2 regions of the Pseudomonas sp. HD57-3 genome follow, and region 1 is predicted to be linked to the other one. Evidence: riboswitches for the same ligand, from Rfam matches in the RefSeq annotation. Region 1 holds a riboswitch; the other holds the start of a gene.
What was found. Region 1 has a riboswitch for cobalamin ahead of AC0R79_RS17390 (CbtB domain-containing protein). Riboswitches for the same ligand answer to the same signal wherever they lie in the genome.

Region 1 (5,473 bases):
CGTAATGCGGCAGCAGTTCGGCAATGATTTTCTCCAGATGATTGACCCCCAGATGAATCGCCATGGTCGCCCCGTGCTGCGCCAGACTGCCTAATTCCTCGCCGGCAGGCATCGAGGTCTTGTCCGCATATCGGGTCAAAATCACGCTTTGCGAGATGTCCGGCAGAGTCAGTTCAGCCCCCAACAGCGCGGCGCACGCGGCGGTGGCGGTTACGCCGGGAATGATCTCGAACGGAATATCCAGCTCGCGCAAATAACGAATCTGCTCGCCAATGGCGCCGTACAAGCTCGGATCGCCCGAATGCACCCGCGCCACATCCTGGCCCTTGGCGTGGGCGGTCTTGATCAGGTCGATGATCTGTTCCAGGTGCAGTTCGGCGCTGTTGACCACGGTTTCAGCGCAATGACCTTCCAGCACCGCCGTCGGCACCAGCGAACCTGCGTAGATGATCACCGGGCAACTGCGGATCAGCCGCTGGCCTTTGACAGTGATCAATTCCGGGTCGCCGGGGCCGGCGCCGATGAAGTAAACGGTCATCGTTGGATCCTGTAAAAAAGGGGCAGGGCAGTGCTTCACCAGCCCTTGAGATGAAGAACGCTCATGATCAAAAGCGGGGATTATCGGGAATTTACGCCGCGCCGGCCAATGCCAGAGTTGCCTGAGCGTACTTTTGCCGGGAAATCAGCAGTTTTGCCGGGCCACTGATCAACTGTTCGGCGAGCGCCAGAGCAGCACTTTCCGCTACGCCGTAGCAGCCGGTGCGTTCGAAGGCGATCTGTGAATGATGACTCAAACGTTGCTGATAACTGGCCAGTTCCTCGCTGCTGAAATACAGCAACGGCAGCGCCAGCTGGGCGGCGAGTTCCTGCAAACCGGGTTCATCGCGCTTGAGGTCGATGCTGGCGAGCGCCTTGACCTTCTCAAGATCAATTCGGTGGGCCTGCAACGCCTGATCAAGCAATGCACGCAGCGTGCTGGCCGGGCAGCCGCGCTGGCAGCCCAGGCCGACCACGAAGGTCGGCGCTGCGCTGTCATCGGTCATGCGTGGTACTGACCTTCGCTTTTGCGGCGGAACAACCAGGCGCTGATCAGGCCCAGGGCCAGCCAGAACGCGACGTTGGTCAGCTGCGAAGCGATTTTGAACTGGGCTTCGAGTGCTTCCGGGGCGAGCATCGAATGCACTTCCGGTTGCGGCGCGCCGATCACGTGCGGCACGGCAAGGATCGCCACGCCGAGGATCTTCATCAGCCAGTGACGGCTGAACGCGATCAAGGACAGGCCGACAGCGGTGGAGGCCGCAGTGCCGATCCACCACATCTGCCGCGAGGCCAGATCCGCAGCGGCAGTGCCCGGCAGCTCAGGTGGCAGGCCCATGGTCGGGGCGAGCACGAAGGTCGCGTAACCGGCCAGGCCCCAGAGCAGGCCTTGCGAAGTCTTGGTCGGCGCACGCAGGGTGTACAGGCCCGCCAGCATCAGGGCGAAACCCACGGCAACCACCAGGTTGCCGCCAGTGGTGGAGACCACGCGCTGCCAGCCGTCTTCCGGCTCCCAGGCTTCGGCATCGTGGGTGTGGGCGGCGGTGCCGGCGGCGTGTTCGTGAACTTCGGCAACCGGTTCGGCTTTCTCGAAGGTCTCGGCCTGCAAAATCAGCGGCGAAACCCAGAAGCTTTGCAGCAACGTCAGGAGCAGGGCGGCCAGAAGGCCGGTGAAACCTGCGGTCTGCGCAATACGCTTGATCATGTCGTCAGGTCTCAGTGGCACGGGAACGCGGCGCTGTGGCGGGTATCGTGCGCGGCGTTGTGCACCGCTTCGATGTGCGAGAAACCGGCGAAATACACGAGGCACGCACCGAGGATCGACGCGCAGACGGCGGCGGTCAGGCGTTGGCTCAGGGTGGTGGTGCTGGAGATCTTGTCCGAATTGCTGCCGGTGCTGCTGATGATCGACATGGCGCTTCCCTCTGGAGTGTCAGCGGGTGAATAGAGCGCATGAAAACCCCTGCGGCCGGGCACGCAGAGGTTCGAACAGCGCCCGCCCACCGCGGGTTTGTTATGTTCAGTGACGCAAGGATGCGCACTGTGTGTTGCGGGCCGGTCTCCGGGCTCACGAGGGGTTGGCGTCTGGCCGACCTGCAAGCGTCACCTTCCCATGCCTGTGGGCACAGTGGATCTGACGCTTCGCTCGCTTACCGTTGCGGGGGCAGCACCGGACTGACATGGCTTTAGAGTAAAGCACATGATTCACCGGTTTCCCGTTTCACCCTGTGAAGGGCACCCGTAACAAGTTGTGTAGGAGACCATGAGGGGGGATTTGAGTCAATTGGGAACGGGATTTGGGGGCATATCCGTTGCTTCGGGTGCTGCCGCTGGCGGTTTCGCTCTTACAGCGAGTCACTTTTGGCAGACGCCCCAAAAGTAACCAAAAAGTCTACGCCCCGGCGTACGGCACTTCGCTTAGGCTCAGTGTTCCCTCGCTACGGTGTCCATCAGGGGGCATCGCCTACGGTTTGCTTCGCTGCACCTCCTCTCGATGTGTTCGACTTCGTCGAACGGCGCTACGCGCCTACCCCCTGATGGACACCTCCGCTCGGCCTGCCGAAGGGGCAAAAAATCAAAAGCCACATCAAAAGCCAGATCAAGAGCCCTTAAACACTCAACACGATGAGCGTTAGCTCAAGTACCGCTTTTGATCGCAAAGTCCGTCGGCAGGCTGAGTGGAGGGATTGATCCGGGGGTGGGAGCGCAGCGACCGTGCGGCGCAGCCGCATGCATCGAGAGGAGGTGCAGCGGAGCAAACCGTAGGCGATGCCCCCGGATCAATCCCGGAGCGAAGGAACCCCGAGCCTCAGCGAGGGGCCGTACGTCAGGGCGCAGACCTTTTGGTTACTTTTGGGGCGTTTGCCAAAAGTGACCCGCCGTAAGGGCGGAACCCTAAGAAGCCGTTACCGCAGCAACGGATATGCCCACAAAACCAACCTCCCATTGACCCATCCCCACACCCTGCGTAGCCTTGCGCTTTCGAGGTTCTTCGGCCCACGCCGAAGCTAAGAAGGGAACGCGGTCCAAGCCGCGGCTGCCCCCGCAACTGTGAACGGTGCTGTTCGCTGCCACGCCACTGCCAACTCAATCCAGAGCCAGCGGGAAGGCGCAGTGAATACCGGGCGAAGGCCCGAACACCGTCAGCCAGGAGACCTGCCTCGTCACAGATTCTCACTTTCAACCGGGCGGGGTGATCCGGTGGCGAACTCTCCAGGCACGCACCCGCGTTGCCGGTCTCGTCCCGTATGCCCGCCACCTTGCCAAAGGGCATCCGATGAAAACACTGGCCAAACTCCCCGTCACCATCGTCACCGGCTTCCTCGGCTCGGGCAAAACCACCTTGCTGCGGCACATGCTCGACAACGCCCAGGGCCGCCGCATCGCGGTGATCGTCAACGAGTTCGGCGAGCTGGGTATCGACGGTGAAATCCTCAAGCAATGCACCATCGGCTGCACCGAAGAAGAAGCCACCGGCCGCGTCTACGAACTGGCCAACGGCTGCCTGTGCTGCACCGTTCAGGAAGAGTTCTTCCCGGTGATGCGTGAACTGGTGGCCCGTCGCGGCGACCTCGACCACATCCTGATCGAAACCTCGGGCCTGGCCCTGCCGAAGCCGCTGGTGCAAGCCTTCCAGTGGCCGGAAATCCGCAGCGCCTGCACCGTTGACGCGGTCATTACTGTGGTCGACAGCCCGGCCGTGGCTGCCGGCACCTTCGCCGCGTTCCCGGATCAGGTCGATGCCCAGCGCAAACTCGATCCGAACCTGGACCACGAATCGCCGCTGCACGAGCTGTTCGCCGACCAACTGGCCAGCGCCGACCTGGTGATCCTCAACAAGGCTGACCAGACCAGCCCTGAAGACCTCGCGCGCGTTCGTCTGGAAGTCGCCGAAGAACTGCCGCCAGCGGTGAAAATCATCGAAGCCAGCAACGGTCGTCTGCCGCTGGACGTGCTGATCGGCCTCGGTGCCGGTTCCGAAGAACACATCGACAGCCGCCACAGCCATCACGATCACCACCACGGTGAAGGCGATGACGATCACGACGACCACGATCACGACGCCTTCGACTCGATCTCCATCGAACTGCCGCAAGCTGACGAAAGCCTGTTGCTCGATGCGCTGACGCAACTGGTGGTTCAGCACGGCATCCTGCGGGTCAAAGGCTTCGCGGCGATCCCGAACAAGCCGATGCGTCTGCTGATTCAGGGCGTCGGTACGCGTTTCGACAAGCACTTCGACCGTCAGTGGGGCGCCGATGAGGTGCGCGTGACGCGTCTGGTGTTGATCGGTCAGGAGCTGGACGCAGCCCAGCTCGAAGCGCAACTGCGCGCCGCGCTCAGCGTTTAAGCCATGCACCTGCTCAGGACCCAGCCCGGCGGTTTCGTGTCGGATGACAACATTGCCGACCTTGGACAAACCCCCGCCGAGCTGGTGATCCTGTGCAGCGGCGATTCCAGCCTTGCGCTGCTCGCCGAAGCGGCGCAGCAACTGCCCGAGGATTACCCGAGCGTGCGGCTGGCCAACCCGATGCAGGTGCAGAACCATGCGTCGGTCGACCTGTACGTCGATGAAGTGCTGCGCCACGCCAAGGTCATTCTGATTTCGCTGCACGGCGGCATCGCTTATTGGCGTTATGGCGTCGAGCGGCTGGTCGAGTTGTCCGAGCGTGGCGTGCAGGTGATTCTGGTGCCGGGCGATGACCGGCCCGACCCGGAACTCAGTGACTTGAGCACGGTCGGCGCCGAGGATCGCGACCGGCTCTGGCAGTTCCTGCGTCAGGGCGGCATGGGCAATGCGCTGGACTTTTTCCGTTGCCTGGCCAATCGCTGGCTGGCGCGGGATTACGTGTGGGGCGAGCCGCAAACGCTGCCACGCACGGCGATTTACCACCCGAACAAAAACACCGCCGCACTGAGTGACTGGCAAGCCGATTGGCTACCTGGTCAACCGGTGGCGGCGGTGTTGTTTTATCGCTCGCATTTGCAAGCGGCCAATACGGCGTTTATCGACGTGTTCTGCCAACGGCTTCAGGCGGCCGGACTCAATCCGCTGCCGATCGCCGTGGCCAGTTTGAAAGAGCCCGGCTGCCTGTCGGTGGTCGAGGACTGGCTGGATGAGGTCGAGGCCTCGGTGATTTTGAACACCACCGGTTTCGCCCAGTCCAGCCCGGAAGCGCCGCATCTGCGGCCGTTTCGTCGCAACATTCCGGTGATTCAGGCGATCTGCGCCCAGGACAATGAACCCGGCTGGCGCGAGAACGAGCAGGGCCTCGGTCCGCGGGATCTGGCGATGCACATTGCATTGCCGGAGCTTGATGGCCGGATCATCAGCCGGCCGATCAGCTTCAAGGATCTGGCCTGGCGCAGCGAGCGCAGTCAGTCCGATGTCGTGTGTTATCGGGCCCAACCCGAGCGCATGGATTTTGTGGCCGAA
Region 2 (5,473 bases), 1.8 Mb from region 1:
GCCCACCCTTCGAGTACCAGCATCGGCGCCGGATAGAATTCCTTGACCGGCCCCAGGCAAAGCACCGCCAGCGGCTTGGCCCCGGCCGGCAGTTTCAGCAGATCGGCCAGCGCCTGCGGCTCGAACAGCGACACCCAGCCCATGCCCAACCCTTCGGCACGCGCGGCGAGCCAAAGATTCTGGATTGCGCAGGACAACGACGCCATGTCCATTTCCGGCAGCGTGCGACGACCGAAAATATGCCGCTCGCGATCGTCCATCAACGCGGCGACCAACACTTCGGCGCAGTCGTTGATGCCTTCAACCTTAAGCTTCATGAACTCGTCACTGCGCTCGCCGAGGGCTTCGGCAGTGCGCACGCGTTCTTCTTCAACAAGGTTCTGGATCTGGCCACGCAAGGTGCGGTCGCTGATACGGATGAAGCGCCACGGCTGCATCAGGCCGACGCTCGGTGCCTGGTGCGCGGCTTCAAGCAAACGGCGCAACAGTTCAGGCTCGACCGTGCCGCCGCTGAAATGGCGCATGTCGCGGCGTTCGGCGATGGCGCGGTAGACCGCTTCGCGCTCGGCGTCAGTGAAGGCGTTGTCGGTCATGGCACCAACAGTGCGGCAATCGCCGACGGATTCGACGGAAAGTAAAAATGCACGTACGAGGCGGTCATTCGCCCTTCCCGGTACACCGCTTCCGCGCCACGCCCGCCGTTGGGACTGTGGCCACGGGCAATCGGCGTCAGTTCGGTGGTGGTCAGGGAATGGTGATAGGTGTGGCCGCGCAATAGGCCTTCCGGCAGGTCGACTTCTTGCAATGCCAGCGCGGCGAGGCGTTTTTGCATCACGGCGTCGCCACTCAACAGGCCGACCAAATCAGCGCGGGTGCCTTCGACATCGGTCAACGAGTCGAGCAGATAAAGCATGCCGCCACATTCGGCGAGCAGCGGTTTGCCGGCCGCATGATGCGCGCGGATCGCTTTGAGCATGTCGGCGTTCTGCGACAAGGCAACGTGGTGCAATTCCGGATAGCCGCCGGGCAGGTACAGACTGTCGGCGTCGGGCAATTGCGCATCGCGGATCGGCGAGAAGAAACTCAGCTCGGCGCCCATCGCCCGCAACAGATCGAGACTGGCGCCGTAGGTAAAGGCGAAGGCTTCGTCGCGGGCGACGGCAATTCGCACGCCTTCGAGCAGCTTTTCGGTCTCAATGATTTCAGGCGCGGCGAATTCCACAGCCGGTGGCAGCGCTACCTCGCAAGTGCCGGCCAGTGCTTCGGCGGCGGCGTCGAGGCGCACATCGAGATCATTGAGTTCGCTGGCCTGCACCAGGCCGAGATGACGGCTCGGCAGTTCGATTCCGGTTTCCCGGGACAACGCGCCGTACCAGCGCAGGCCTTCGGTGAGGCTGCCCTCGAGCAATTGCGCATGGCGCACAGTGCCGACACGGTTGGCCAGCACGCCGGCGAACGGCAAGTCCGACTGATAGCGCGCCAGGCCCAGGGCCAAGGCGCCGAAGGTCTGGGCCATGGCCGTGCCGTCGATCACGCCGAGCACCGGCACGCCGAAATGCCGGGCCAGGTCGGCACTCGACGGCGTACCGTCAAACAAACCCATCACGCCTTCGATCAGGATCAGATCGGCTTCAGCGGCGGCTTCCCACAAAAGACGTCGACTTTCCTGCTCGCCGACCATCCACATGTCCAGTTGATAGACCGGCGCACCGCTGGCGCGCTCGAGGATCATCGGGTCGAGAAAGTCCGGACCGCACTTGAATACGCGAACCTTGCGCCCCTGATTGCGATGCAGACGGGCCAGCGCAGCGGTGACGGTGGTCTTGCCCTGACCGGAAGCCGGCGCGGCGATCAGTACCGCCGGGCAGTGACGTGGTTGATTCAAAGTTCGACGCCTTTCTGCGCTTTGATGCCGGCCTGGAAGGCGTGCTTGATCATGCCCATTTCGGTGACGGTGTCGCCCATCTCGATCATTTCCGGCTTGGCGGCGCGACCGGTAACGATCACATGCTGCATCGGCGGACGGGCCTGGAGATCGCTGAGTACCTGATCCAGATCGAGGTAACCGTGCTTGAGGGCGATGTTCAGTTCATCGAGCACCACCAGACCGATCGACGGATCACGCAGCAGCTCGCGAGATACTTCCCACGCTGCCTCGGCGGCGGCGATGTCGCGCTGGCGGTCCTGGGTTTCCCAGGTGAAGCCTTCGCCCATCACATGAAAGCGCACTTGCTCGGGGAAGCGACGGAAGAACAGCTCTTCGCCGGTGCTGTTGCGGCCCTTGATGAACTGCACCACGCCGCACTGCATGCCGTGGCCCATGGCGCGGGCGAGCATGCCGAACGCCGAGCTGCTTTTGCCTTTGCCGTTGCCGGTCAGCACCAGCACCAGGCCGCATTCGTCTGGCGAATTGGCGATGCGTTCGTCGATGACGGCTTTTTTGCGCTGCATGCGCGCAAGGTGGCGCTCGTCGCGTTCGGGGGAATCAGTCATGGGGGAGCTCTCCGTTGAGGCTGGATAACGGCGGGCAGGCACAAGAATAGACGGCAACAAGCCTGGCATCGCCCACCATGATGCCGCTGGATGGATCAGGCCGGTCTCCGGGCTCATGAGCGGCTTGCGCCTGGCTGCGCGCCTTCCCGCTTTTACGCAGTGGCATCAGACGCAGCTTTTACTCATTTACCGTTGCGGGGGCAGCGCCGGGATCGTGAGGGTTCATCGCTTGAAGACCCGCCTCACCGGCTTCCCTGTTTCACTCTGTCGACATGCGCCACAGAGCACCTGAAACAAGCCGCGAAGGTTAGAGGGTTGGGGGTGGAGCGTCAATTGAAGAGGGGCTTGTGCGGCGAATAACTGCCGCCGATCAATTAACTGACGCCAATCTTGTGCCACACTGTCAGCAGTGATATCAAAGAGCCATGCTTTTTGACTGCAGAGAGCACATCACAATAACAAGGGAGAGCACCATGCAAGGCATGATCATCAGCAATCCGCGGCTGGAATTCCTGCGCCCGGTGCTGGAACGCTGGTTTGACTGTATCGACCGCTACAACGCCGTGCGCGGCGACAATGACACGCCCTACTGGCACGACGAAAAAGCCAACCTCGGCCTGCTGTCGGCCGCTGCCTGGATGGCCGAACTGGTCACCCTGCGCGACACCGCCACCCGCAAACAAAACGAAGAAGGCGAGCGCAATGCCCGCGCCGACCTGTTTATCGCTGGCGCCGAGGATCGCGCCTTCATTCAGGCCACCCAACGCTGGCCACGCGTCACCAGCCTGAATCTGACGCAGGCCCTGGTAGATATCACCAGCGATGCCAAGCGCATCAGCTACGCCAGCGACCTGAAACTCGGCTGCCTGTTCGTCGCCCCGCAAAAAGCCCAGCACAGCGCCAGCCCGGAAGAGCTGCAGGACATGGTCGACGACCTGCAAAAGGAACACACCTGCGCCGTCGCCTGGTATTTTCCCTACGCCTATCGCAAATTGCGCAGCGAAGCCGGCAACTATCACCCCGGCATTGCCGTGCTGTTCAAGGAAGCCCGCGGCTGAGGGTTGAACCATCGGGCTTGTGCGCTTCTCTATGATTAAGAATGCATTCATAGGGAAGATCAGCAATGCGCAAGCCCCAGCTCGTTTTCGTCATCGTGATCGCCGGAGGGCTCGCCGCCTGTGGTGAATCCTCCAGCCTGCAAGTCTCCGACGGCACCGGCCCGTCACCCCGATTGCCCGAACCGAACAAGACCCTGATCCCGACGGTGAACATCGCCCCGGCCATCGGCTGGCCGGCCGGCGCGAAACCGACGGCAGCGGCAGGCACGCAGGTAGCAGCCTTTGCCGAGAATCTCGATCACCCGCGCTGGCTGTACGTATTGCCCAATGGCGACGTGCTGGTGGCGGAAACCAACGCCCCGCCCAAACCCGACGACAGCAAAGGCATTCGTGGCTGGGTGATGAAAAAAGTCATGGGCCGTGCCGGTGCCGGCGTTCCCAGCCCGAACCGCATCACCCTGCTGCGCGATGCCGATCATGACGGCGTGGCCGAGACCCGCACGGTGTTCCTGCAGAACCTCAACTCGCCGTTCGGCATGACCTTGGTCGGCAACGATCTGTACGTGGCCGATACCGATCGCCTGCTGCGCTTCAACTACGAGCCCGGCGCGACCGAAATCAAGAGCCAGCCAATCAAGGTCGTCGACCTGCCTGGCGGTACGCTCAACCACCACTGGACCAAAAACGTTATCGCCAGCAAAGACGGCAGCAAGCTGTACGTGACGGTCGGCTCGAACAGCAACGTCGGCGAAAATGGCCTCGATCAGGAAGAAGGCCGTGCGGCGATCTGGGAAGTGGATCGCGCCACCGGCAACCACCGGATCTTCGCATCGGGCATCCGCAACCCCAACGGCCTGGCCTGGGAGCCGCAAAGCGGTGCGCTGTGGACTGCCGTGAACGAGCGCGACGAAATCGGCAGCGATCTGGTGCCGGACTACATCACGTCGGTCAAGGACGGTGGCTTCTATGGCTGGCCGTTCAGCTACTACGGCCAGCACATCGACGTGCGCGTGGAACCACAGCGGCCGGACATGGTGGCCAAGGCCATCGCTCCCGACTACGCCGTCGGCCCGCACACCGCGTCACTGGGCCTGACCTTCGCTGAAGGCAATCGCCTGCCGGCGCAGTTCAAGGAAGGCGCGTTCATCGGCCAGCACGGCTCGTGGAACCGCAAACCGCACAGTGGCTACAAGGTGATCTTCGTACCGTTCGCCGCTGGCAAACCGAGCGGAACGCCCGTGGACGTGCTGACCGGTTTCCTCGACAAGGACGAGAACGCGTTGGGTCGCCCGGTCGGCGTGGTGATCGACCAACAAGGCGGACTGCTGGTAGCCGATGACGTGGGGAACAAGGTGTGGCGGGTGTCAGCGGCCCGCTAGCGTATTGCAGGCATTAAAAAACCCGTGGGAGCCATTCAGCTCCCACGGGTTTTTATGTATCTGGATTACGGGTTATGCGCCAGATGCTCCGGCTGCAGAACGCGCTTGGCGCTCAGATAAGCCTTCTGCCAATACGCCTTCGACAGGCTGTCCAGCTTCACCGTGCCGCCGGTGGCCGGCGCATGAACGAAGCGCCCTTCCCCGACGTAGATTCCGGCATGGCTGACCTGCGAGCCGCCATTGGTGGCGAAGAAGATCAGGTCGCCGGTTTGCAGCCCTTCCTTGCCGACATTCGGCGCCTGCATCACGATCATCTCGCGGGTCGAACGCGGCAGGCTTATGCCCGCGGCGTCGCGGTAGACGAAACCGATCAGGCCACTGCAATCGAAGCCCGAATCCGGCGTATTGCCGCCCCAGCGATAAGGCGTGCCCACCAGCCCGAGCGCGCGGAACAGCACGTCTTCGGCAGCGGGGGAAAAGGCCTGGGAGGATCCGAACACGATCGGAGCGCGAACCACCGGCGCAGGCGGCGGAGTGCGACTG

Region 2: another riboswitch for cobalamin. It lies ahead of cobO (cob(I)yrinic acid a,c-diamide adenosyltransferase); the one in region 1 lies ahead of AC0R79_RS17390 (CbtB domain-containing protein).

The regions. Positions count from the first base shown of each region.
Region 1 is NZ_CM148568.1:3,887,390-3,892,862, reverse strand. It holds gene cobM (precorrin-4 C(11)-methyltransferase) at 1-538, opposite strand, end outside; gene AC0R79_RS17400 (cobalamin biosynthesis protein) at 630-1,043, opposite strand; gene AC0R79_RS17395 (CbtA family protein) at 1,040-1,741, opposite strand; gene AC0R79_RS17390 (CbtB domain-containing protein) at 1,753-1,950, opposite strand; cobalamin riboswitch at 2,073-2,294, opposite strand; cobalamin riboswitch at 3,005-3,214, shown strand; gene cobW (cobalamin biosynthesis protein CobW) at 3,314-4,387, shown strand; gene cobN (cobaltochelatase subunit CobN) at 4,391-5,473, shown strand, end outside.
Region 2 is NZ_CM148568.1:2,082,825-2,088,297, reverse strand. It holds gene bluB (5,6-dimethylbenzimidazole synthase) at 1-593, opposite strand, end outside; gene AC0R79_RS09455 (cobyrinate a,c-diamide synthase) at 590-1,885, opposite strand; gene cobO (cob(I)yrinic acid a,c-diamide adenosyltransferase) at 1,882-2,493, opposite strand; cobalamin riboswitch at 2,575-2,800, opposite strand; gene AC0R79_RS09445 (hypothetical protein) at 2,967-3,551, shown strand; gene AC0R79_RS09440 (PQQ-dependent sugar dehydrogenase) at 3,617-4,930, shown strand; gene AC0R79_RS09435 (C40 family peptidase) at 4,996-5,473, opposite strand, start outside.